DNA from 3 places in the Peribacillus sp. RS7 genome. Region 2 is predicted to be linked to each of the others. Evidence: riboswitches for the same ligand, from Rfam matches in the RefSeq annotation. Region 2 holds a riboswitch; each other region holds the start of a gene.
What was found. A riboswitch is a leader RNA that binds a small molecule or an ion and turns the genes downstream of it on or off. The one in region 2 is predicted to bind S-adenosylmethionine.
Positions count from the first base shown of each region.

Region 1: another riboswitch for S-adenosylmethionine. It lies ahead of ACDZ29_RS16295 (methionine biosynthesis PLP-dependent protein); the one in region 2 lies ahead of ACDZ29_RS17565 (Fur-regulated basic protein FbpA).
Region 3: another riboswitch for S-adenosylmethionine. It lies ahead of ACDZ29_RS21625 (Na+/H+ antiporter NhaC family protein); the one in region 2 lies ahead of ACDZ29_RS17565 (Fur-regulated basic protein FbpA).

Region 1 is NZ_CP168135.1:3,243,290-3,250,793, forward strand. Features, by position in the region: gene ACDZ29_RS16280 (ABC transporter ATP-binding protein) at 1-658, shown strand, start outside; gene ACDZ29_RS16285 (type B 50S ribosomal protein L31) at 796-1,044, shown strand; gene metC (cystathionine beta-lyase) at 1,155-2,336, opposite strand; gene ACDZ29_RS16295 (methionine biosynthesis PLP-dependent protein) at 2,333-3,445, opposite strand; SAM riboswitch class I at 3,531-3,644, opposite strand; gene fumC (class II fumarate hydratase) at 3,991-5,373, shown strand; gene ACDZ29_RS16305 (hypothetical protein) at 5,483-5,725, shown strand; gene ACDZ29_RS16310 (ABC transporter ATP-binding protein) at 5,793-6,938, opposite strand; gene ACDZ29_RS16315 (PucR family transcriptional regulator) at 7,063-7,504, opposite strand, start outside.
Region 2 is NZ_CP168135.1:3,491,461-3,498,964, forward strand. Features, by position in the region: gene thiE (thiamine phosphate synthase) at 1-520, opposite strand, end outside; gene thiM (hydroxyethylthiazole kinase) at 501-1,316, opposite strand; gene thiD (bifunctional hydroxymethylpyrimidine kinase/phosphomethylpyrimidine kinase) at 1,313-2,119, opposite strand; gene thiW (energy coupling factor transporter S component ThiW) at 2,088-2,609, opposite strand; gene tenA (thiaminase II) at 2,625-3,314, opposite strand; TPP riboswitch at 3,412-3,516, opposite strand; SAM riboswitch class I at 3,676-3,780, shown strand; gene ACDZ29_RS17565 (Fur-regulated basic protein FbpA) at 3,934-4,146, shown strand; gene ACDZ29_RS17570 (aspartyl-phosphate phosphatase Spo0E family protein) at 4,407-4,601, shown strand; gene ACDZ29_RS17575 (GNAT family N-acetyltransferase) at 4,675-5,181, opposite strand; gene ACDZ29_RS17580 (GDSL-type esterase/lipase family protein) at 5,397-6,098, shown strand; gene ACDZ29_RS17585 (DinB family protein) at 6,426-6,908, shown strand; gene ACDZ29_RS17590 (M15 family metallopeptidase) at 6,984-7,504, shown strand, end outside.
Region 3 is NZ_CP168135.1:4,323,878-4,331,381, forward strand. Features, by position in the region: gene ACDZ29_RS21605 (LysR family transcriptional regulator) at 1-889, opposite strand, end outside; gene hutG (formimidoylglutamase) at 1,014-1,970, shown strand; gene ACDZ29_RS21615 (hypothetical protein) at 2,264-2,419, shown strand; gene ACDZ29_RS21620 (SOS response-associated peptidase) at 2,480-3,151, shown strand; SAM riboswitch class I at 3,487-3,595, shown strand; gene ACDZ29_RS21625 (Na+/H+ antiporter NhaC family protein) at 3,769-5,085, shown strand; gene ACDZ29_RS21630 (chromate transporter) at 5,285-5,758, opposite strand; gene ACDZ29_RS21635 (chromate transporter) at 5,915-6,544, opposite strand; gene ACDZ29_RS21640 (LysR family transcriptional regulator) at 6,789-7,504, shown strand, end outside.

The DNA of each region.
Region 1 (7,504 bases), 250 kb from region 2:
GGAAACGATCGCTTTAGTTGGCCATACTGGATCAGGAAAAAGTTCCATAATGAATTTATTGTTCCGTTTTTATGACAGTAGTGAAGGGCAAATCAAAATTGACGGAAGAAATATTTTGGATATTCCCCATCAAACGCTTAGGGAGCATATGGGAATCGTCCTCCAGGATCCCTATTTATTTACTGGCACCATCGCTTCCAATATCAGTCTGAATCATAAAGGCATCACAAGGGAAATGGTTGAAAAATCATTAAGGGATGTAGGGGGCGACAAAGTGCTGAAGCATCTTCCTTTAGGGCTAGATGAACCTGTGATTGAAAAAGGAGGAACGTTGTCTTCTGGACAGCGGCAGCTAATCTCTTTTGCACGTGCTCTTGCATTCAATCCGGCGATATTGATTTTGGATGAAGCGACGGCAAGCATCGACACAGAAACCGAGGCAATTATCCAGAAGGGAATGGAAGTGCTGAAAAAAGGGAGAACGACCTTCATCATTGCACATAGACTCTCCACGATTAAAAATGCCGACCAAATTCTGGTACTGGATAAAGGTCGGATTGCTGAGCAAGGTACACATGAAGAATTAATGGAACTAAAAGGGAAGTACTATCAAATGTATGAGCTGCAGGCTGGGCCGCATAAAGGGATGGCCGGTTGAAATACAATTGAATAAGTAAGGATAATCAAGATTAAACTATTAATGAAGGTGCCGTTATTGGCACCTTCAAGCACAATGCTTGATAATAGTAATCATTACGCTTAACATATACCTATACTAACGATGAGGTGATAATAGTGAAACAAGAAATTCATCCCGATTATCCACAAGTAGTATTCATGGATACCAACAGCGGTTATAAATTCTTGACAGGTTCCACGAAAACATCCAATGAAACGATCGAATGGGAAGACGGCCAAACGTATCCATTATTAAAAGTGGAGATCAGTTCAGATACGCACCCTTTTTATACTGGAAAGCAGAAGTTTGCTGAAAAAGGCGGACGAGTGGATCGCTTCCTGGATAAATATAATATGAAGAAATGAGAGTAAGGCCGTCGGGAAATCGTTGGCCTTTTTTTATGGATGGGTTTAACAAGAATTAAAATGATGCAAACAAAAAGGGTGCCCATAAATATGGGGCACCCATCCTTTTTTCATTTCGCAGCAATTGCTTCGCCTTTTGCAATATTTACAAGGGCCGCATCGAAGTCCTTGATTAAATCGTCCGGATTTTCAAGTCCGACAGAGAGACGAAGCAAGCTGTTCGTGATGCCCCGCTTTTCCCTTTCATCAGCAGGCATGGCAGCGTGGGACATTTTGGCCGGGTAGGATAATATCGATTCGACAGCTCCAAGGCTTACGGCAAAAACAGGAAGCTCGACAGAGTTCACGAAAGAGCGGAAGACTTCTTCGCTTTCCAATTCAAATGATAGGACCGCCCCGGCTCCAAGTGACTGGCCTTCCTGGATGGCGTGCTGTGGATGATCTGCTAGGCCGGGATAATACACTTTTTTAACCAAGGGCTGCTTCTTTAAGTAGGCGGCAATCTTTTCTGCCCCTTTTTGGGAGTGCTCCATTCTAACGGACAAGGTCTTCAGACCTCTCATTACTAGCCAGGCGTCCTGGACACCAAGAACCGCTCCAAAGGAGTTTTGGAGGGAACCGAGTCTTACTGCCAATTCAGGATCTTTCACTACAGCAAGTCCAGCTACCACATCACTATGTCCGGATAAAAACTTCGTCGCGCTATGAAGGACAACATCAGCGCCCAGATTCAGTGGTTTCTGTAATGCTGGCGTCAAGAATGTATTATCAACAAAACTTAAGGCCCCGGCTGTTTTTGCGATATCACATACGGCTTTAATATCGGTCACTTTAAGTAATGGATTTGAAGGCGTTTCGATGTATATGGCACTCGTATTTGGCTTAATGGCCGCTTTGACGCTTTCAAGGTCCGTCATGTCAACGAAAGTATGCTCAATATTGAAACGTGTCAAAACACTTGTGACCATCCTGAACGTTCCGCCATACACATCTTCGGAAATGACGATATGGTCTCCGGCAGACAACAGTAGGAAAGCTGTTGAAATGGCTGCCATTCCTGATGAAAAGGCAAAACCGTGTGTACCTTCCTCAAGTTCGGCAATGATATCTTCCAGCGCTTCGCGAGTTGGGTTCCCGCTTCTGCTGTAATCATATTTACCGAATTGATCGATATCGGATTGATGGAAAGTGGAAGCGTGCTGAATGGGGACGCTCACACCGCCTGTTGCCGAATCGAATTTATGTTGATTATGGAGTAATTTGGTTTCAAAGCTAAAATCATGATCGGTCATCGTAGTGCCTCCCTTTTTACGTGTGCGAATGCTTGCTGTAAATCCTGAATCAAATCGTCGCTGTCCTCAATGCCGACGGAGAAGCGAAGCAGGCGATTACAAACCCCATTGGCCGTTCTGACTTCAAGAGGTATATCGGCATGTGTTTGTGTAGCAGGATAGGTGATGAAGCTTTCGACCCCTCCAAGGCTTTCTGCAAACGAAATTAATGAGAGTGATTGTAAAAATGGGTTGACCGCCGCTTCTTCAATGATGCGGAAGGAAATCATGCCGCCCCTACCGGGATACAATACGTCCGTAACACAATCATGTTCCGACAAGTAATCTACAAGTACCTTTGCATTCTTTTCATGACGATCCATCCGCAATGCCAGGGTTTTCATTCCGCGCATCAACAGCCAAGAATCAAAGGGGCTCAAGACAGCACCAGTACCATTATGATGGAAGGCAAGTGCATCACATAATTCCGCGCCGCTGGCCACGATCAGTCCGGCGAGCACATCATTATGACCACCGAGATACTTGGTAGCACTGTGAATCACAATATCCGCTCCAAGCAGGATGGGTTGTTGAATAAGAGGCGTGTAAAAAGTATTATCAACGATTAACAATAAATCAAATCGTTTGGCCAATGCGGCAACGGCGCTAATATCCGTTTGCTGCATAAGAGGGTTAGTGGGAGTTTCAATGAAGATGGCTTTCGTGTGAGGAGTGATGGCTTTTTCGATATCCTCCAAACAACAAGTGTTCACATAGTCACACTGCAACCCCCATTTCTTAAAACCTTGTTCTAACAGACGATATGTACCCCCATAAAGATCTTCGCTGACAATCCATGCATCACCTGATTTAAATAAGGCCAGTATAGTAGAAATGGCTGCCATTCCTGAACTGCAGGCATATCCTTGGTCGCCTTTTTCCAGATCGGCGATGGATCGTTCCAATAGTTGGCGTGTAGGATTACCTGTCCTTGTGTAATCGAATCCAGTCGATTGACCGATTCCTTCGTGGCGAAAAGCAGTTGAAAAGTATACTGGCGGATTGACTGTTCCTGTCGCCGTTTCGCTGCGATTTCCTAATTGAGCAAGATATGTTTCAGTTTTGTACATAGTTTTCACTGCTCCTTTGAGTTATATAAAATAAAAAAAGTCTTCTTTAAGAAGAAGACTTTGATTAAGTAGGGACGAGTCATTCTTCTTATCTTCCAAGTTCACAAACTTGTGGAATTAGCACCTTTTCATTGGTTTGAAACAAATGAAGGTTGCTGAGGTGTCATCGGGCCATTCCCTATACCTCTCTCGATAAGAGTTTAGATTATTCAATTTCTTTTGAATTTACTATAAATACAAAATACTGTCAAGAACAAGTTTGATGGATTTTGCTTCGATGTTCATGACTAGGTCTATTGGAGCCTAGCGGTGTCAACACTTTACGTGTCTAAAAAAGAATATCCGGAATTTTCATGTGGTCAAGGATAATCCTGAATGATCCTGTTGAATTAATTGAATTTTTCAGAAAAAGGGGAGGCTTGGCCGGATATTTTTGCTTTAAAATAATAAAGTTTGTACAATGTAAGGAGAGAGAATAATACGACATTATTCATTTCATATACTTAAGGTCTTCGATGAATAGTGCAAACATAGGAGGAGAACACATGGATTACAGAATCGAACGAGATACGATGGGTGAAGTGAAAGTTCCTGCCGATAAATATTGGGGAGCACAGACCGAGAGAAGCCGTAACAATTTCAAAATTGGTAATGAAAAAATGCCGATTGAATTGGTTCGTGCATTTGCATACGTTAAACAAGCTGCGGCAAAGGTGAACTATGATCTCGGTGATCTTTCGGAAGTTAAAAAGAATGCCATCGTTAAGATTTGCGGCGAAATCCTTGAAGGTACGCTTGATGAACACTTCCCGCTTGTAGTTTGGCAAACGGGAAGCGGGACGCAAAGTAATATGAACGTGAATGAAGTGGTCGCTAACAAAGGGAATGAATGGTTAAAAGAAAATGGTGAATCGGAAACACTTCACCCGAATGATGATGTAAACAAGGCACAAAGCTCCAATGATACTTTCCCGACCGCCATGCACATTGCAGCCTTTATGGAGGTCGCTGAAAAGTTGGTTCCTGCCATCAAAGAACTTCGTGATACATTCGATTCAAAAGAAAAAGAGTTTTGGGATGTCGTGAAGATTGGCCGGACACATCTTCAAGATGCAACACCACTGACATTAGGACAAGAAATTTCTGGCTGGAAAGCGATGCTTGATAAAGATCTAGCGATGATTGAGGAAAGCAGCCAAAAATTATTGAACCTGGCTCTAGGGGGAACGGCTGTAGGAACAGGAATCAATACAAAAAAAGAATTCCCGGGACTTTCCGCAAAACAAATTGCAGCGGATACAGGACATCCTTTCGTCACATCGGATAATAAGTTCCATGCATTGACAAGCCATAACGAAATCGTTTATGCACACGGTGCTTTGAAAGCATTGGCAGCAGATTTAATGAAAATTGCGAACGATGTCAGATGGCTGGCAAGTGGCCCTAGAAGCGGAATCGGCGAAATAGCCATTCCTGAAAATGAGCCAGGCAGTTCCATCATGCCGGGTAAAGTCAATCCAACACAGAGTGAAGCGCTTACCATGATTGCGACACAAATCGTGGGTAACGATGCTACAATTGGATTTGCAGCAAGCCAAGGTAACTTTGAATTGAACGTATTCAAACCAGTCATCATCTATAACTTCCTTCAAACAGTGAAATTATTGACGGAAGGCATACACTCTTTTAACATTAATTGTGCGGTTGGCATCACTGCAAATGAAGATAAGATCAAAGAAAATGTAGATCGCTCCCTTATGTTGGTAACAGCATTGAACCCGCATATTGGTTATGAAAAAGCAGCCAAGATCGCCAAAACTGCATTCAAGGACAACTCTACCTTAAAAGAAGCGGCATTGAAATTGGAGTTCCTCACGGAAGATGAATTCAAAGCATGGGTCGATCCCGCTAACATGGTTAATAAATAATTCCATAGGAGTGCCCTCCCGCCGGTATTAGGGAGGGTGTTTCCATGTGTTAAAATAATGAAAGCAACAAATACTGAGATCATAAGTATCGGGAACAGGAGGAATAACAATGTCTTTATGCCCGCTTTGCAACGGTCTAAGAAAAATTCATGTAAATTGCCCGGAATGCAGCAGCAATCTTGAGGATAAAGGGAAATTCATGGATTACGCTGATGATTACAGTGCTTATATGGATATCGACACACTTAAGCTGAACGACGGATACCCCCAATCCCTTCAAAAAGGCCAATGCCCGCATCTTATGAAATGCTCTGAATGCGGACATGATGAAGTGGTATTGGTCCAGGAATAGATTTGACCCTTATTTAATATTTGAATAAATGAAAAAAAGACCCATTCATGAACGGGTCTTTTTACGTTTAATTGGCAGATAACTTCATGCTTTCCTGCATTTGTTCGTCCTCTTCAACTAAAATGCGATGTTCGGTCCCTTTATCAAAAAAGTGTGCTTTATTCATGTCAAGGGCTAGTTTGATGTTCTCGCCTGCCTGGATAATATTCTTGGCATCTACCCGTGCGACGAAGTCCTGCCCCTCTAATGTGGAGTAAAGCATGATCTCCGCGCCCATGAGTTCGGCTACATCAATTTGGGTTGTGAATATACTGTTGGGGGACTCCGTGAAGCAATCTCCTTCGTTATGGAAATCCTCCGGACGGATGCCAAAGATCATTTCTTTTCCGACATATCCTTGATCACGCAGCATTCTCATCTTCAATTCGGGTATTTCAAACGTTTGTTCACCAATTTTAAACATGCCTTCTTTTAATGTTCCGGTAAAGAAGTTCATGGCAGGCGATCCGATGAAGCCGCCGACGAAAACGTTTATGGGTTTCTCGTAAACGTCTTTTGGGGCACCGACCTGTTGGATGATACCATCTTTCATTACGACAAGACGTGTCGCCATGGTCATTGCCTCTGTTTGGTCATGTGTGACATATATCGTTGTGGTGTCCAGACGTTTATGTAGCTTTGCGATTTCAGCACGCATTTGAACCCGCAGCTTTGCGTCGAGATTGGATAATGGCTCATCCATCAAAAATACTTTTGCGTCCCTTACAATTGCACGGCCTAGTGCCACACGCTGGCGCTGACCACCTGAAAGGGCTTTCGGTTTTCTATTTAGCAGCTCTTCAAGTCCGAGGATCCTTGCAGCTTCATTGACCCTTTGCTTGATCTCCGCTTTTGGCGTTTTCCGGAGCTTTAATCCAAATGCCATATTGTCATAGACGGACATATGTGGATATAAGGCATAATTCTGGAAAACCATCGCAATATCACGATCTTTAGGGGGGACATCATTGACTCGCTTGCCGTCTATAAATAAATCCCCTTGGGAAATGTCTTCCAGTCCGGCAATCATCCGTAAAGTCGTCGATTTGCCGCAGCCTGAAGGTCCCACAAAAACTATGAATTCCTTATCGGCAACACGAAGGTTGAAGTCTTTAACAGCTGTCACCTTTTTATCATAAATCTTGAATATATGATCCAATACTAACTCTGCCATGAAAAATCCCCCTTTTAAACTCTTGATTACTTGTACTAATTAAATATAGTCTAAGCTATCAGTTTAGAAAAAAGTATGGGCACATTGCACAAAAAAGGATGAAAACCCCTGTTTGTAATGAAAATTAATCATTCAGTAAAAGAATCAAGTACGCAGTCAAGGCGTGACGAAAGTTCCTAATATCGAGACCAGTTCTTTCAGAGAATTTATCTATCCGGTATTGTAAGCTGTTCCGATGTATATAAAGCTGTTTGGCGGCATAGGTGGCATTGGAATTACATTCGATATACGTTTTGATCGTTTTGATAAGTTCAGTATCCTGCTTGGTCTTGCCGAGAATCTCATTGATATACCACTTTGCATTCGTAACGGAAAGGTCATTTATTAATGAGTGGGGGATGATGTCTGCTAAATCAGCCACCTTTAGATCCGGCAGATGCACTTGTGCCAAATAAAAACATTTTTTCTCCTGGTTCCTGTGATGATGAAGGTCTTGATTTACAGGGTGAAAGCGCCCGGTGAACATACGTGTCTTTACATAAAAGTCACTTTCAAGCGTGGAAGAA
Region 2 (7,504 bases):
AGGATATGTTATCGGCAGTTATACCCCCGATGGCAACGGCTGGAATCGAAACGCTGCGGCAAATTTCCTCCAGATCTTCAATTGCCATTAGCGTTGCATCTTGTTTGGTCTTCGTAGGGAAAACGGAACCGACTCCGATATAATCTGCTCCATTTCGTTCGGCTTCGATTGCTTCTTCAAGAGTGGAGACTGATACCCCGATAATCATATCGTCAGGAACCATTTGTTTGATGACAGGCAGTGGAAGGTCATCTTGCCCAATATGAATTCCGTCAGCTGCAACAGCAAGTGCTATATCTACCCGGTCGTTAATGATAAGGGGAATGGACAGCTCGTTCAATAACTGTTTTAATGCAGAAGCTTTTTTATAAAAGGAAAGGGAGGAATTGTTTTTTTCTCTAAGTTGTACGATCGAGACTCCTCCTGAAACCGATTCTGTAATGATTTTGGTCAAAACTTCTATTGCTATGGACTCTTCCGTAACTAAGTATAAACTTAAATCAATTTTGGATTTCTTCATTTATTTTCACCTCATGCATCCAGGTTTCCTTATTCATTCTTGATATGGCATCGATTAATCTCACACGAAACGTGCCTGTTCCTTCATCTTCTTGAAGTTTTGCAGCAGCCAGTTCCCCTGAAATGCTCATGGTAGAGATACCGGCAACTGCAGCAGCATAGAAATCGTCCGTGACTCCGGAAAAGGTACCGATAAGAGCAGTGGCCATGCATCCGGTACCTGTAACATTTGTTAAAAGGAGGTTCCCGTTGTCGATTATGGACGTATGTTTTCCATCACTAACAGCATCCTTCGCTCCGCTGACTACGACGACACTATTCAATTTATTTGCCGCTTGTGCAGCCAGCTCAGCATTGCTAATAGCAAGTTCCCCCGAATCCACCCCCCGTGTAACGATATCCCCACCCATCAATCGATGGATCTCACTCGCATTTCCGCGAATGATTTGGAAATTAACCTTACGTAGGAGTTCTGTGACTTGCTCTGTCCGATAGGCGGTGGCACCTACTCCCACCGGGTCCAAAATGACCGGGATATCCAGGGCATTTGCCGTCTTACCGGCAATCTCCATTGCTTCCAAAGCTTTATCATCAATCGTACCGAAATTAAGGACCAATGCATCGGCTAATTTGACCATATCCGCCACTTCTCTTGGGCTCGATGTCATAACAGGCGAACCACCGATGGCAAGGGTGGCATTTGCACAGTCGTTGACCGTAACAAAGTTGGTGATTTGGTGAACGAGTGGTTTTCTTTCTCTTACCTTCACGAATAAATCGGCTGCAGAAACCTTCATATTAATTCACTCCGTTCTTTTTTTGAAAATGAATGAAAATGATGGACAGGTCCATGACCCTTACCGATTGAAAAGCTATTACGAATGGCTTCAGAAATATAGGTCTTGGCCTGTTCGATCGACTCCAGCAATGTCAGTCCATTTGCCAGGTTGGATGTAATGGCGGATGACAGGGTACAGCCTGTACCATGTGTGTTTTTTGTATGAATGCGTTCTCCCTTTATCCAGTGGAAGTCAGTCCCATCATAAAAGAGATCATTTGGATTTCCCGCTGCATGGCCCCCTTTAAGTAAAACGGCTTTAGGGCCCAGTTCTTGTATGGATATGCATGCCCTGTAAAAATCTTGTTTCGTTCGAATCGACAAGCCAGTAAGAACTTCCGCTTCTGGTACATTTGGGGTTGCAAGTGTTGCAAGCGGAAGCAATTCCGTTTTTAAGGCAGAGACGGCTTTTTCGTCCAGCAAATGGTGGCCGCTTTTGGAAATCATGACAGGATCAAGGATAACGATGTCAGGTAAGAATGTTTTAAGGGACGCAGCAACTGTTTCCACTATTTCTTTAGATCCAAGCATACCTATTTTTACTGCATTGACACGAATATCTTCAAAGATGGCTGCAATTTGATCAGAAATGATAGCTGTATCGATGGCCTGAATTGAACGCACTTCCATTGTATTTTGTGCGGTTACGGCTGTGATTGCTGACATTCCAAAGACCCCATGTGCAGAAAATGTTTTTAAATCCGCTTGTATTCCAGCACCGCCCCCTGAATCAGAGCCTGCGATGGTTAATGCTGTTTTCATAAAAAAACCCCTTCATATAATTATTTTTTAGAAGTATTTTAAGTAATATGAAAGCTAAAATCGCACCTGCGAATGAACTAAGCATAAAAGCTGGTAAAAAACCAAAAAGAGCAGCTTTTTCTCCCAATAGGAGGATTGCAAGTGGATAACAGGCTAGGGACCCGAAAATCCCGGTCCCGATCACTTCCCCTAAACAAGCGAATTTTAAGCTTTGTGTTTTTCGATATACGACGGCAGCCAAAAGTGCACCGATCATGCTGCCAGGAAAGGCGAAAATTGAACCGGTACCAGACATGTTTCTAATGATGGAAACTAAAAAAGCTTGTGTTACCGCATAAGCAGGTCCCAATAATACGGCTGTCAGGACATTTGCCAGATGTTGAATAGGAAAGACTTTCGCAAATCCGGCAGGGATGAAAATAAATGAACTGGTTAAAGTCGTTATAGCCGTAATCATGGCGGTCAATGTCAATTTCTTGATTGGATTCATCATCATATCAACGACCTACAGTGGCCAATTCTGCTCATTTTGAACCATATCCCAGAATAAATATTCATATCGGGAAGTCACCAAAAAGTGCTTTTCTAATCTAAGTAGTTCCTTTTCGGGCATGCCTTCTGTTAATTCTTCCAACAAAGCAATCAGCCACTTGTGTGCTTCACCGAATTCAGGAGATGAATATGACCTTATCCAATCAGAGTAGCGATTGTTTTCCAATGCATCACCATTTTGTTCTTTCAATAGCAAACCGATCTCATAATAATCCCAAGCACATGGCAGGAGACATGCTATCAGGTCTGCCAAAGTGCCGTGCTGAGCTGCATTTAGCATGTAACCCGTATAGGCTAGAGTGGTTGGTGTGGGTTCTGTATCTTCCAATTCCTTGGAGCTGATTCCGAATTCCGCAGCATAATGCCGATGGATATTCATTTCAACTTGAAGGGTTTCATTTAAAATACTCGCAAACTTTGCCATGGTTTCGATATTATGAGCTTTGATGACACCTAAAGCAAAGAGCTTGGAATAATCCATGAGATAGATATAGTCCTGCTTCAGGTAATAGGCAAATTTCTTTTCAGGAAGTGTGCCGTTTCCAATTGCCTGGACAAAGGGATGTGAATGGTTCCTTTTCCAAATCTCTTTTGCCCGTCCATGAAGTCTATCACTGAATGTTTCTAATTTAGTATTCTCCATTGTTCATCCTCCTTTAAAATGGATCCCCCTGTTTACACCCAATAAAAAAAACCCGCTCCTGAATACGGAACGGGGTAGATGGATAAAGTCTGTAAATGGACGATATCATCCACTTCCCTCCGCCGGTATGAGCCGGTTCAGGTTCAAAGGGTCCGGAACTAATTCCATCTCAGTCTTAAAAAAGACTCCCCTAGTGGTGTGAATTGTATGTAATTACTGACATCATATCAGAAAGACAAGAAAATGCAACCCGTATTTGAAAGAGGTAATCCTTTATGGCACGGGAAAAAAGGGAGATCCAGGTAATTGACATTTGATGATTATTGAGATAAAATCATGTCTACATCAATTATATATTGAATTCTTATCCAGAGAGGTGGAGGGACTTGGCCCAAAGAAACCTCGGCAGCAGACCCATTTTGGGAACTGTGCTAAATCCAACAAGCATATGCTTGGAAGATAAGAAGAGCCGTACGGACACTGTCAGCCTCTTCTTGAATTAGAAGAGGCTTTTATTTTTGCGGAATAACGTTTAGTGACATAATAAAAAAGGTATATATAATTTGGTGAAAATCAAACCAGTTAATACAGTTTAGCTCAACTAGAAGCAGGCTCTATGATGACTAGGAAAGGAGCCATTTACATGGCGGAATTATTTAAGAGGATTGAACAGAGGAAGGCAAAGCTTATTGAAGAGTTATTGGCCAATGGAGTATACAAAACCTCTGATGAAAGGCACCTTTACGATGCCCCGTTAAAAGTACTTGAAGATGAATATAAGATTGTTATAAATAGACCTAATAACGAGTCTCCTTCGGAATGGATGACATAGTAAGCGATAGACTATATTTTGGGTTCTTGGGATAGGGATATGAAGTAAGCATTCGCAATGTATCACACTTGTGGATGCTTTTTTTATTTAAGTTTATATAGTGGATGTCACAAAATATACATAATTAGAGACTGAAATAGGCTTTTTGTCACATTTAACCTATGAAATAACACATTTAATTTCTGTAAAATAGTTGATTTTAACTACGAGTTTCATTATGATGAAAGTGTAAAAATATTGAAAAATTAGGAGGTGTTTATATGATTTGCCGGAAGGTAACTATAGAAAAAGTAGAAGAAAAGAGAGAGGAAATGATCAAATTGGCAGCAATTTATGGTTTTACAAGTCTTCTAACTGTTCAAGCAAGTCAAGAATTGGATGCGCTGTTAAATGCGTTGACAAATAAAAGAGAATCTGAATATTTTTCCCTCCAGAAAGTATATAGGTATTTTTAAATTCACCATTTCGTCCTCGTTTAATCAGAGAAAAAAGCTACTACACAAGGCAATAGCTTTTAAATAAATATATTTAAATATCGACACGTTTACCAAGAATGATCAAATCCCGTTCAATGCCATCCAGCTCGGCAACTTGAGGTAAATGTGCCCATTTTTCAAACCCGAATTTGGAAAAGAGCTTCAGGCTTGGGGCATTGTGGGCAAAAATGAAACCTAATAGAGTCTTCACCCCTAATTTTGGGCTCACTTCAATTGCCTTTTGAATCGAAATTTGTCCGATTCCTTTTCCCCGGAAATAATCATCAATATAAATGCTGATTTCAGCCGTGGAATTATAGGCCGGCCTCCCATAGAACGATTGAAAGCTCATCCATCCAGCAGTGTCCCCTTCTATAGTAATGATAAATAGCGGTCGACTTTCTGAATCATGTTCCTCAAACCATTTAACCCTCGATTGTACGGATACAGGTTCCGTATCTGCCGTGACCATTCTTGAAGCAATTGTCGAATTATATATTTCAACGATCCTGGGTAAGTCCGATAGTTCTGCCTCTCTAAACTCTATGTGCTCTTCCATGATTTAAACTCCTATCTATTTTCTATCTCCAGAATAAAGGGTATCGCCGCTTTTTTATTAAGGGACGGTGAATGAAACCCAATCCATTGAAAGTTTTATACTATCATACACTCTTTTCTCTTTATCTGACAATTCATTTTATATGTTAGGACTACAGATTTTTGGGTATTTAAAAGATTAAATACTTCATTGTAAATAGACAAAAGGAGAAGCAAATGAAAAAAATAGCAGGTTTATTAATTATTGTACTAATAATTTGTTTCGCTGCATATAAATTTCAAGCCTCGGAAGCGAAAGATGTACAAAGGGTGATGGCTTTTGGAGATTCGTTAACCTATGGAAAAGGGGATAAGGACGGGGAAGGATATATAGACGGTCTGGAGGATGAATTGAATAATCCGGAATCGGAACAAAAAGTGAGTTTTTGGAATTACGGTATAAAAGGTCAGGAAACGGATGGGGTAATGAAGCAGCTTGACGATTACCGCATTAAAACGAAACTTGATAAAGCCGATACTTTCATCGTTTATATTGGAACGAATGACTTGATCAATAGTAACGGCGGGAACTTGGAGAAAATAAGTGACCGAAAAATCGATGATGGTAAACGGGAGTATATCAACCATCTGGATAAGATTATATCAACACTGATAAAGGCAAACGATAAAGCGGATATACTGGTAGTAGGGCTATATAACCCAATTAAAGACAATGAAAAACTTGAAAAACACATTCTAGATTATAACCAAGCAATAAAGGGAATAGCGGAAAAGGATGATAGGATGGTATTCATTCCTACAAATGATCTTTTTGAAAATAAAAAGAAAACAGAGTATTTCAGTGATAAGATACATCCGAATGAAAAAGGGTATCAACTCATTACGAATCGGGTTCTGGAAAGTTATGATTTCAAATGAAAGCAAAAATGCATAAGTCGCTAGGAATTTGATATGGCCTTTAGTTAGGAAGAGAACTGCAAAGATCTGGGGTGCTATCTGCTTTTGTGGCTGAATGGAGTATCCTCCAATGATGGCGATCACTCCTATTTAGAATACCCTTGATGAATTTTGATAGTCCTTTATATTAGGTGAATTTTACCTTTATGACTATCATAGAGCTGTTCAAAAAATAGACAACTTTTAATTGGTTCGTTTCTGTCAAAAAGTATTATTATTTTACACATTCATATAGGTCATGGAATAATTATAAGAGATTAGCCAGGCTTATAAGAGGAGATGCTAAAGATGAATGATAATGAAAAAATCAGGGAAGAACTTTTAAATGCGGTCAACGGACTATCGGATGAACAGCTGAACGCGCATCCTGAAGCAGGACGATGGAGCATCATTCAGGTGTTGGATCATTTATATTTAATGGAACGGGCCATAACAAAGAGCATTGCCGATAAATTGAAAAGCGACGATAGCACTCCGGCTGTTAATAAACCGATCGAGCTTACATTAAATCGTGAAGTGAAGGTTCAGGCCCCGCCATTTGTCATTCCGTCAGAATCATTCCAAACTTTGAATGAGGTCAAGGATAAGTTGTCCGAATCTCGCAAAGCTTTTATAAGAGTCGTTGATCATGCAAAAGAAAATGATCTGGAACAAAAGTCTTTTCCCCACCCTTTGTTTAAAGAATTAAGCTTGAAGCAATGGGTCCCGTTCGTGGGACTACATGAAAAACGGCATTTAATGCAAATAGAAGAATTGAAATCAAAGTTATAATAGAAGAAAAAAACTCATCCGTCTTTGGTTGAGTTTTTGACTTTCAGACAGTTATAGTAAAGGAAGGGTTTTTCAGTGAAAGCCACTTGGGTAAGGACATGTCTGATATTGGGCTTTTTCGGATTGTTGTTGGGGCTCTTGTTCAAGTATATGCTTCCGCCTGATTTAGATGAAATCAAACTGACAGACGAGCTGAATCCGATTGTCGCCGACAAAAAAGACGAGCTCATTCAATTGGCCAATGACAAAGGCATCCCGGTAATCATTACGGCAGGGTTCCGTTCTTTAGCCGAGCAAAATGAACTCTATGAAAAAGGCCGTTTAAGTACGGGGAACATCGTAACGAATGCAAAAGGTGGGGAGTCTCTTCATAATTTCGGTTTGGCGATAGATTTTGCCCTCCTAAACAAACAAGGTGAGGCCATTTGGGATATGGGTTATGACGGCAACGATAATGGAAAGTCGGATTGGATGGAAGTCGTAACCATCGCTAAAGGGTTAGGTTTTGATTGGGGCGGGGATTGGACAGGGTTTAAGGATTATCCTCATTTACAAATGACATTTGGTTTGAGCCTGCGTGAGCTGCAACAAGGCAA
Region 3 (7,504 bases), 830 kb from region 2:
TAACATCCCACTTAAAAAAGCTATGTATTTCCTCTACCAACTTACATACTGCAGGAGACAGATATCGATCTTTCAAATAGGCCAGGTAAACAGTCCTTTCCAATGAATTCGAATCTATTGCACGAATTGCAGTATTGCGTGTTGCAGCGGATTTTATATAGCTTTCCGGTAAAATTGTAACCCCAAGTCCTTCTTCCACCAAACTGCAAGCTGCTTCAAGCCTTTCTATTTCGTATAAGATATTGGGAATTGCATTTTCATCCTTAAATGCTTTTAAGATATCATCTCTTGTTTGAAATCCAGTTGTACTGATGATCAATTCTTTCTTTGCAAGGTCTTGGAAAGTGATGGACTCTTTTTTGTTTAACTCATCATCTTTATGGATCAAAAGCATGAATTTTTCATTATATAGGGGGGTGGACACGATTTCCTCGTTGTTAATGGGCTGGTTCGTGATGGTGAAATGAACATTATACCGATTTAACGAATCGATAACTTTCTCTTCCCCTAATATTTCCCTGACTTTTATATGAATATTAGGATAATTGACTTTAAAGTTCCTGATTAACTTCGGGAACCAAAATTTGAATGATTCAATGGAACCTATTGATACTGTTCCACTTCCAACATCCTTCATTTCCTCAAGTTCCACTTGCATATTATTGAATTTTCTTAACAGGTCAACAGATCTCGTATAAAAAATCTCCCCTTCTTCCGTAAGCTCTAGCCCCCTTGTATTACGTTCCAAAAGCTGCAAACTAACTTCTTTTTCCAATTTCATGATGGCATTGCTTAAGGAAGGTTGAGATATATGTAGTATTTTAGCAGCTTGGGAGTAATTCTTTTCTTGGACAATGGTAGTGAAATAACGAAGTTGGCGCAAATCCATATATTCTCCTTTCTATAGCTTTAAACTATAGATATATTAAAATTTAGTATTGGTAATTATATATTATCTCATTTATAATTTTTAAAAAAGATATTTTGGAATTTTTAAAATAAAGGAGAAAATTATGTATATTAAACCGAATTTGGATTATTGGAATGGAAGGGTTGATTCCCATACTGACATGGACAGCTTCAGATACCACCAACGAGTACGTTTGGCACCGATTTCGGAATTACCCATCTCTTCCGAAGCATCCAGAACCTTTGGAATGATTGGCTTCAAATGTGATGAAGGAGTCAAAAGGAATAAAGGCAGGATTGGTGCTGCAGAGGGTCCTGATCACATTAGGAAGTCCTTGGCAAAATTACCATGTCATTTATCTTCCCAAACCGAGCTGTTAGATGCTGGAAATGTAACGTGTGAAGGTCCAGAGATGGAGGCTGCCCAAACTCAACTGGGATCAGCTGTTGCTAAAATATTGGAGAGTAAAGCGATTCCTATCATACTTGGCGGAGGACATGAAACCTTTTATGGCCATTATCTTGGGATTAGAAAATACATTGGACCAAAGGCTAGGTTAGGAATCATTAATATTGATGCTCACTTTGATATGAGGCCTTATGAAAAAGAAAGTTCATCAGGAACGATGTTTAAGCAGATTTTGGACGAGGATCAAAGGTGTGGATATTTATGTGTAGGAATTCAGAAACAGGGAAATACGAAGGCCCTGTTTGAAACTGCTGAGAGGAATAAGGTCGATTACATATTGGAAGAAGATTTGTCATTGAACGAAATGGATGAAACCAAGCAGCGGATAAATGAATTCGTTAAGAAAAATGACTTCATTATTCTTACATTATGTACGGACGTTATTGATTCAGCCTACGCACCTGGGGTAAGTGCACCCTCTCCGTTTGGACTTAATCCGAAATTGGTCCGTGCGATTATTAGGCATGTCGTATCAAATGAAAAGATCCTCTCCTTTGATATCTCGGAAGTGAATCCTTCTTTGGACGAAAATAATAAAACGGTTACATTGGCAGCACATTTAATAAATGAGGTTTTGCTGAATTTTAAATAATATATGGACATGGATTATGGGTATCTCCCACGCAATAACAAGAGGCATTCCTCATCGACCTTTTTGCTATCCGATTATCATTATCAGTAAAAATTTGTTGAAGTGAAAAACCTTTTGACCAGACTGTCTGTGATCATTCATGGACAGTCTTTTTTATGTATATGTAAATAGCGGTGAACTTTTATATAGACTCATCATTAGTGGATTAACTACGACTCTACTAAAGGTCAATAATGATACTTGTGGGTTTTTGGTTTATAATAACAACCATCTAGCCTAATGAGGGGGATCCTATGAATGAATATAATGTAACGGTTAGGAATGGCAGTACCTTAATTTTGTCAGAAATCATTAAAGCTGAAGATGAGAGGGAAGTCCTGGGCACACTTTTGATTTCCAGCGAATTATTTAATCAACCATTTACCGACATCAGGATTTTAGAACGCTGATTTGTACCTGCCCGTCCCATTTGTTACACTGTAATAAATCCTAAAACGGTAGGCGATATTATGTGCGGACGTTTCACGCTTTTCACGGACATTGAAGAAATAAAAGAACGGTTTAATATTCAAGGACCTTTTGATGAAGAATACCAATTCAGCTACAATATTGCACCTTCCCACTCCGTGCTATCCGTCATTAATGACGGGGCAAGGAATCGACTTGGATATCTTCGGTGGGGACTCATTCCTTTCTGGGCAAAAGATGAAAAACTGGGCTACAAAATGATCAATGCCAGAGCGGAAACCATTGCTGAGAAGGCAAGCTTCAAGAATGCGTATAAGAAGAAACGATGCTTGATAATCGCTGATTCATTTTATGAGTGGAAGAAGGAACCCGGGCGAAAAATACCCATGCGAATAAAGCTTAAAAATCATGCGCCATTTGGAATGGCCGGTCTCTGGGAATCCTGGAAATCTCCAGAAGGAATCAACATCTATTCGTGCTCAGTTATAACAACCGTTCCTAATGAGCTAATGACCAGCATTCATGACCGCATGCCTGTCATCCTTAAACCTGAAGATGAAAAAGATTGGTTGAATCCATCCATTAATGATCCTGCCTTTCTGCAGCAGTATTTAAAATCATTCGATTCTGAACAAATGGAAGCATTTGAGGTATCGACTGATGTGAATTCAACTAAAAATAATTCACCAAACCTAATACAACAAATTTGCTAAGAGGTCCTTAGACCTCTTTTTATTTTAGTTCCGTCCCGACAAATGACATTATTCGAGATTTCATCCAAATATCACAATTAACCCAAAAACCTTATTTACTGTACATGTAAAAGTCCGTTTATAATATTAAGGTCCACACTTGAAATGCTTTTAAACTAAACCTTGCGAAAATACATAAAATGCTGTACTCTTATATTTGCTTTTCAATAAGGCTTTCGATGTCACTTTCCGAGAGTGGACAGAGGTAAACTTGGAGCGGTTATAGCAATTTACCAGCCTGCTTCTTTTCTCTTGGACACCGGTGCATTTGATAATATCATTATATAATTTAAATCTTCTTATCAAGAGAGACGGAGGGACTGGCCCGAAGATGTCTCGGCAGCAGACTTTAATAGGAGTGCTGTGCCAAATCCAGCAGGCTGATTTTTGCCTGAAAGATAAGGAGGGCGTTTTTTATAAATTAAAAGACCTCTTCTTGTTGTGTTTAATGGAAGAGGTCTTTTTTATGCTGAAAGTATTTTTAGCTATAGCTTCCATGAAGGTGTTATTTACGAAAAATGTTAGAAGAATAAGTGCTGTGACACATGTCATGGGAAAAATAAAAAGAGGTGTTCATCATGAGTGCAAACAATAAAGGGAATCCGTGGGCATTGGTCCCATTTGTCGTTTTTTTAATTTTATTTATAGGGTCCGGAATCATTACTAAAGATTTTTATTCTTTTCCGGTGATTGTAGCGATTTCAATTGCATCGGCAGCTGCATTGGCAATGAATCGGAAAGAGACACTCAATCATAAGGTTGATATCTTCTGTAAAGGTGCCGGGGACGCCAATATTATGTTAATGGTTATCATTTTCCTTTTGGCAGGCGCTTTTGCCGAAGTTGCAAATGGCATGGGGGCAGTTGAATCTACGGTGAATCTTGCCTTAGCGGTTTTTCCGCAAAATCTATTAATGGTAGGGATTTTCATCATCGCTTGCTTTATCTCTCTATCCATGGGGACGAGCATGGGAACGATTGTAGCACTAGCACCTATTGGGGTGGGAATTAGTGAGCAAACCGATATTTCGCTTGCTTTTTCAATGGCGGCCGTTATTGGTGGTGCGATGTTTGGGGATAACCTTTCCTTCATTTCAGATACGACAATCGCTGCAGTTCGTACGCAGGGAACGAAAATGAAGGATAAGTTCAAAGTGAATTTTTTCATTGTTTTACCTGCGGCCATCATCACATGTGTCATCCTTGGAGTTTTAACAATGGGTGAACAAGCTGCCATCGCTCAACATTCTTATAATTGGGTGAAGATCCTTCCATATCTTTGTGTATTGATCACTGCATTGGCAGGTGTAAATGTGTTCCTGGTCCTATCCATCGGAATCGTATTTGCCGGAATTATCGGCTTGGCGGATGGAAGTTATCAACCGTTGGGTGTCATTCAAAAAATCGGAGAAGGGATGGCGGGAATGTATGAAATCTCTTTCCTGGCCATTTTAATCGCAGGCATGGTAGCTGTAATCAAGCATAATGGAGGTATCGATTATCTTCTCCACCTCGTGACCCGAAACAGCAAAACTAAAAAAGGGGCTGAATTCAGCATTGCCGGGCTTGTTGGTTTGACGAACCTTTCCACGGCAAATAACACGATATCAATTATCATTGCCGGGCCACTTGCCAAAAATATTGCTGAAAAGTATGGGATTGATCTGCGTAAATCGGCGAGCTTGCTTGATGTTTTTGCATGCTGCATTCAGGGGTTAATTCCATATGGGGCACAACTGCTTGTTGCAGCTGGGGTAGCACATATTTCTCCGATAAGCATCTTGCCGTATTCATATTACCCAATACTAATTGGCCTTTGTGGAGTCATAGCCATCTTGATTGGTTATCCGCGATTTCAGCCGGTAGATAATGAAACGAAGAAACGTACTTCTTAATAATGAGAATAAGCATGAAAATAAACCTTGAATCATTAGATTCAGGGTTTTACTTTGTAAGGTGTATGGAAACATTGGTAAAAAATAATTAAAAAGAGCGATGTCACCTCGCTCTTCCATCAGTTTAAGTGTTATCAATGTTTAAGAATTCCGATTCATATTGATTAACCCAACGCATAATGGTTGTGTGAGCTAGTCGTTATGAATAGAGGACAACACCAACTAAACCAGAAAGAATAATGACATAGGCTGGGTGCCAGCGTAATTTCAATAGGGCAAATAACGATAATCCAAAAACGAGTAATAAGCTTATCGTATGCCAAGAAAAGTTCAGGGCTATCAAATGATTGGAAAGTGCAAAGCTGATAGCTGCAAAGAGGATTAAACTAGTGACAACGGGTCTTAATCCATAAAACATCGATTGAATAACTGGATAATGATTCAATTTGCTGAAGAAGGTGGCTATAACGGTTACGAGTATAATGGCTGGAAGCAAGATTCCGAGAACGGATGATATGGCTCCTGCTAATCCAGCAGTCGAATAGCCTACGAGAATGGCACTATTGGTGGTGATAGGCCCGGGAGACATGCCGGAAATAGCGATTACATCGGTAAATTGTTGCGTCGTCATCCACCCATGCTGTAAGACTTCCGATTCTATTACAGGAATCATGGCGTATCCGCCTCCAAACGATACAAAGCCGATAATAAAGAAGGTGCTAAACAACTCCCACAATTCCATTATTATACATCACACACTTTCTTGAAAATTAGTTAGACCGTTTATTCCTATAACCTTCAGAAAAATAACTGTGATCTTTCATGGAACCTATATGCCAGCACCCATGAAGTATTCGAAATCGTTTTCTTCTATTTTCTTTTCTTTTCGGTCCATCTTGACATCGAAACCTAATTTCCTCTTAATAGAGATGGTCACAATACCTGTTATAGCCCCTGCTAATATAACCAAAACAGGGTGAACGAAGAAAAGGACTGGGATTCCAACTATCAAAATACAGAAAGTTGATTTGTCAACAATAGCCGTTTTTCCTATCTTGATAGCCGCATAAGCGATGATGGCCACTATCGAAGCTCTAATCGATATGAATGCGGATTCTATCTTCGGATTATCGTGAATGAAAAAATACAAAATGCCGAGGATTAGAACAATTAAACATGTAGGTAATGAAACACCAATCATGGCTGCCATTGCGCCCTTCATTCCGGCAATTCGATGGCCGATAAAGGTGGCGGAGTTAATGGCGACAGCTCCCGGTACGGATTGAGATAAAGCAAAAACATCCGTAACTTCTTCGTTTGTCAGCCATTTTCTTTTCTCCACTACTTCTTTTTCGATTAAGGGGATCATCGCAAACCCGCCTCCGAATGTCACAGGTGCCATTTTAAAAAAGGTCCAAAATAATTGGAACAGTGTTTTCCATTGTCCTTTCATTGACATCCTCACTTCCTTTGCTGCTCTGTTTAATTCTTATCATTAACATATCAAAGAAAAAGGACTGGGTAAATTGCAACAAAATCATCGGGTATAACAAAACGTTATACCCAGAAGCTTTATCCGTTTTATATAGAATTTCATTAATGCCCACCTAATCAGGGGAAATAGCGGTGTTTTCTTATTTCACCATTTAGCTATATGATGCTATCATTTTATTAAACCATTAAAAGACAAGGAGGTCGGTTTCTTGAAAATAGAAAATCTAAGAATGTTTTGTTTAGTGGTGGATGAAGGAAGTATAAGCCAGGCAGCGAGGTTAAGCTTCTTATCTCAACCCGCGGCAACAAGACAGATTCATCAATTGGAAAATTTTTATAACACTTTGTTATTCGACCGTGAGGAAGGGAGGCTAAGAGTGACGGAAGCAGGAAAGTTGTTATACCCTTTTGCAAAAGCTATTGTAAATGACTTTAACCATTCAAAAGTAGTGATTCAGCAATCAACGGGCGAGTACAATGCTAACCTCATAGTAGGTGCATCCTTGACAATCGGCGAGTATTTGTTGCCGAGCTTGCTTGGGAAATTCAAAAAACAACAGCCTGAAATAAAAGTGACATTAACGATAAAAAATACCCCCCGGGTTCTGGAGGATTTATCAAACGATGTCATTGATTTGGCCTTGGTGGAAGGACTTGTGGAAAACACCGATTTTATTGTAGACAAGTTCGCCGAAGACGAATTGATATTGGTTTGTCCATTTGACCACCCATGGAAAGACAGAAAAGAAATCCAGCTAGAGGAATTGGGAAATGAAAGGATGATATGGCGTGAATCCATATCAGGGACACGACTTATCGTAGAAAACATGTTAAGGGAGCATGGGGTTTTAGAAAAAATAGAAAGCTACATGGAGATTGGTAGTACTCAAGCGATAAAAAGTGCGGTTGAGGCTGGACTTGGAAT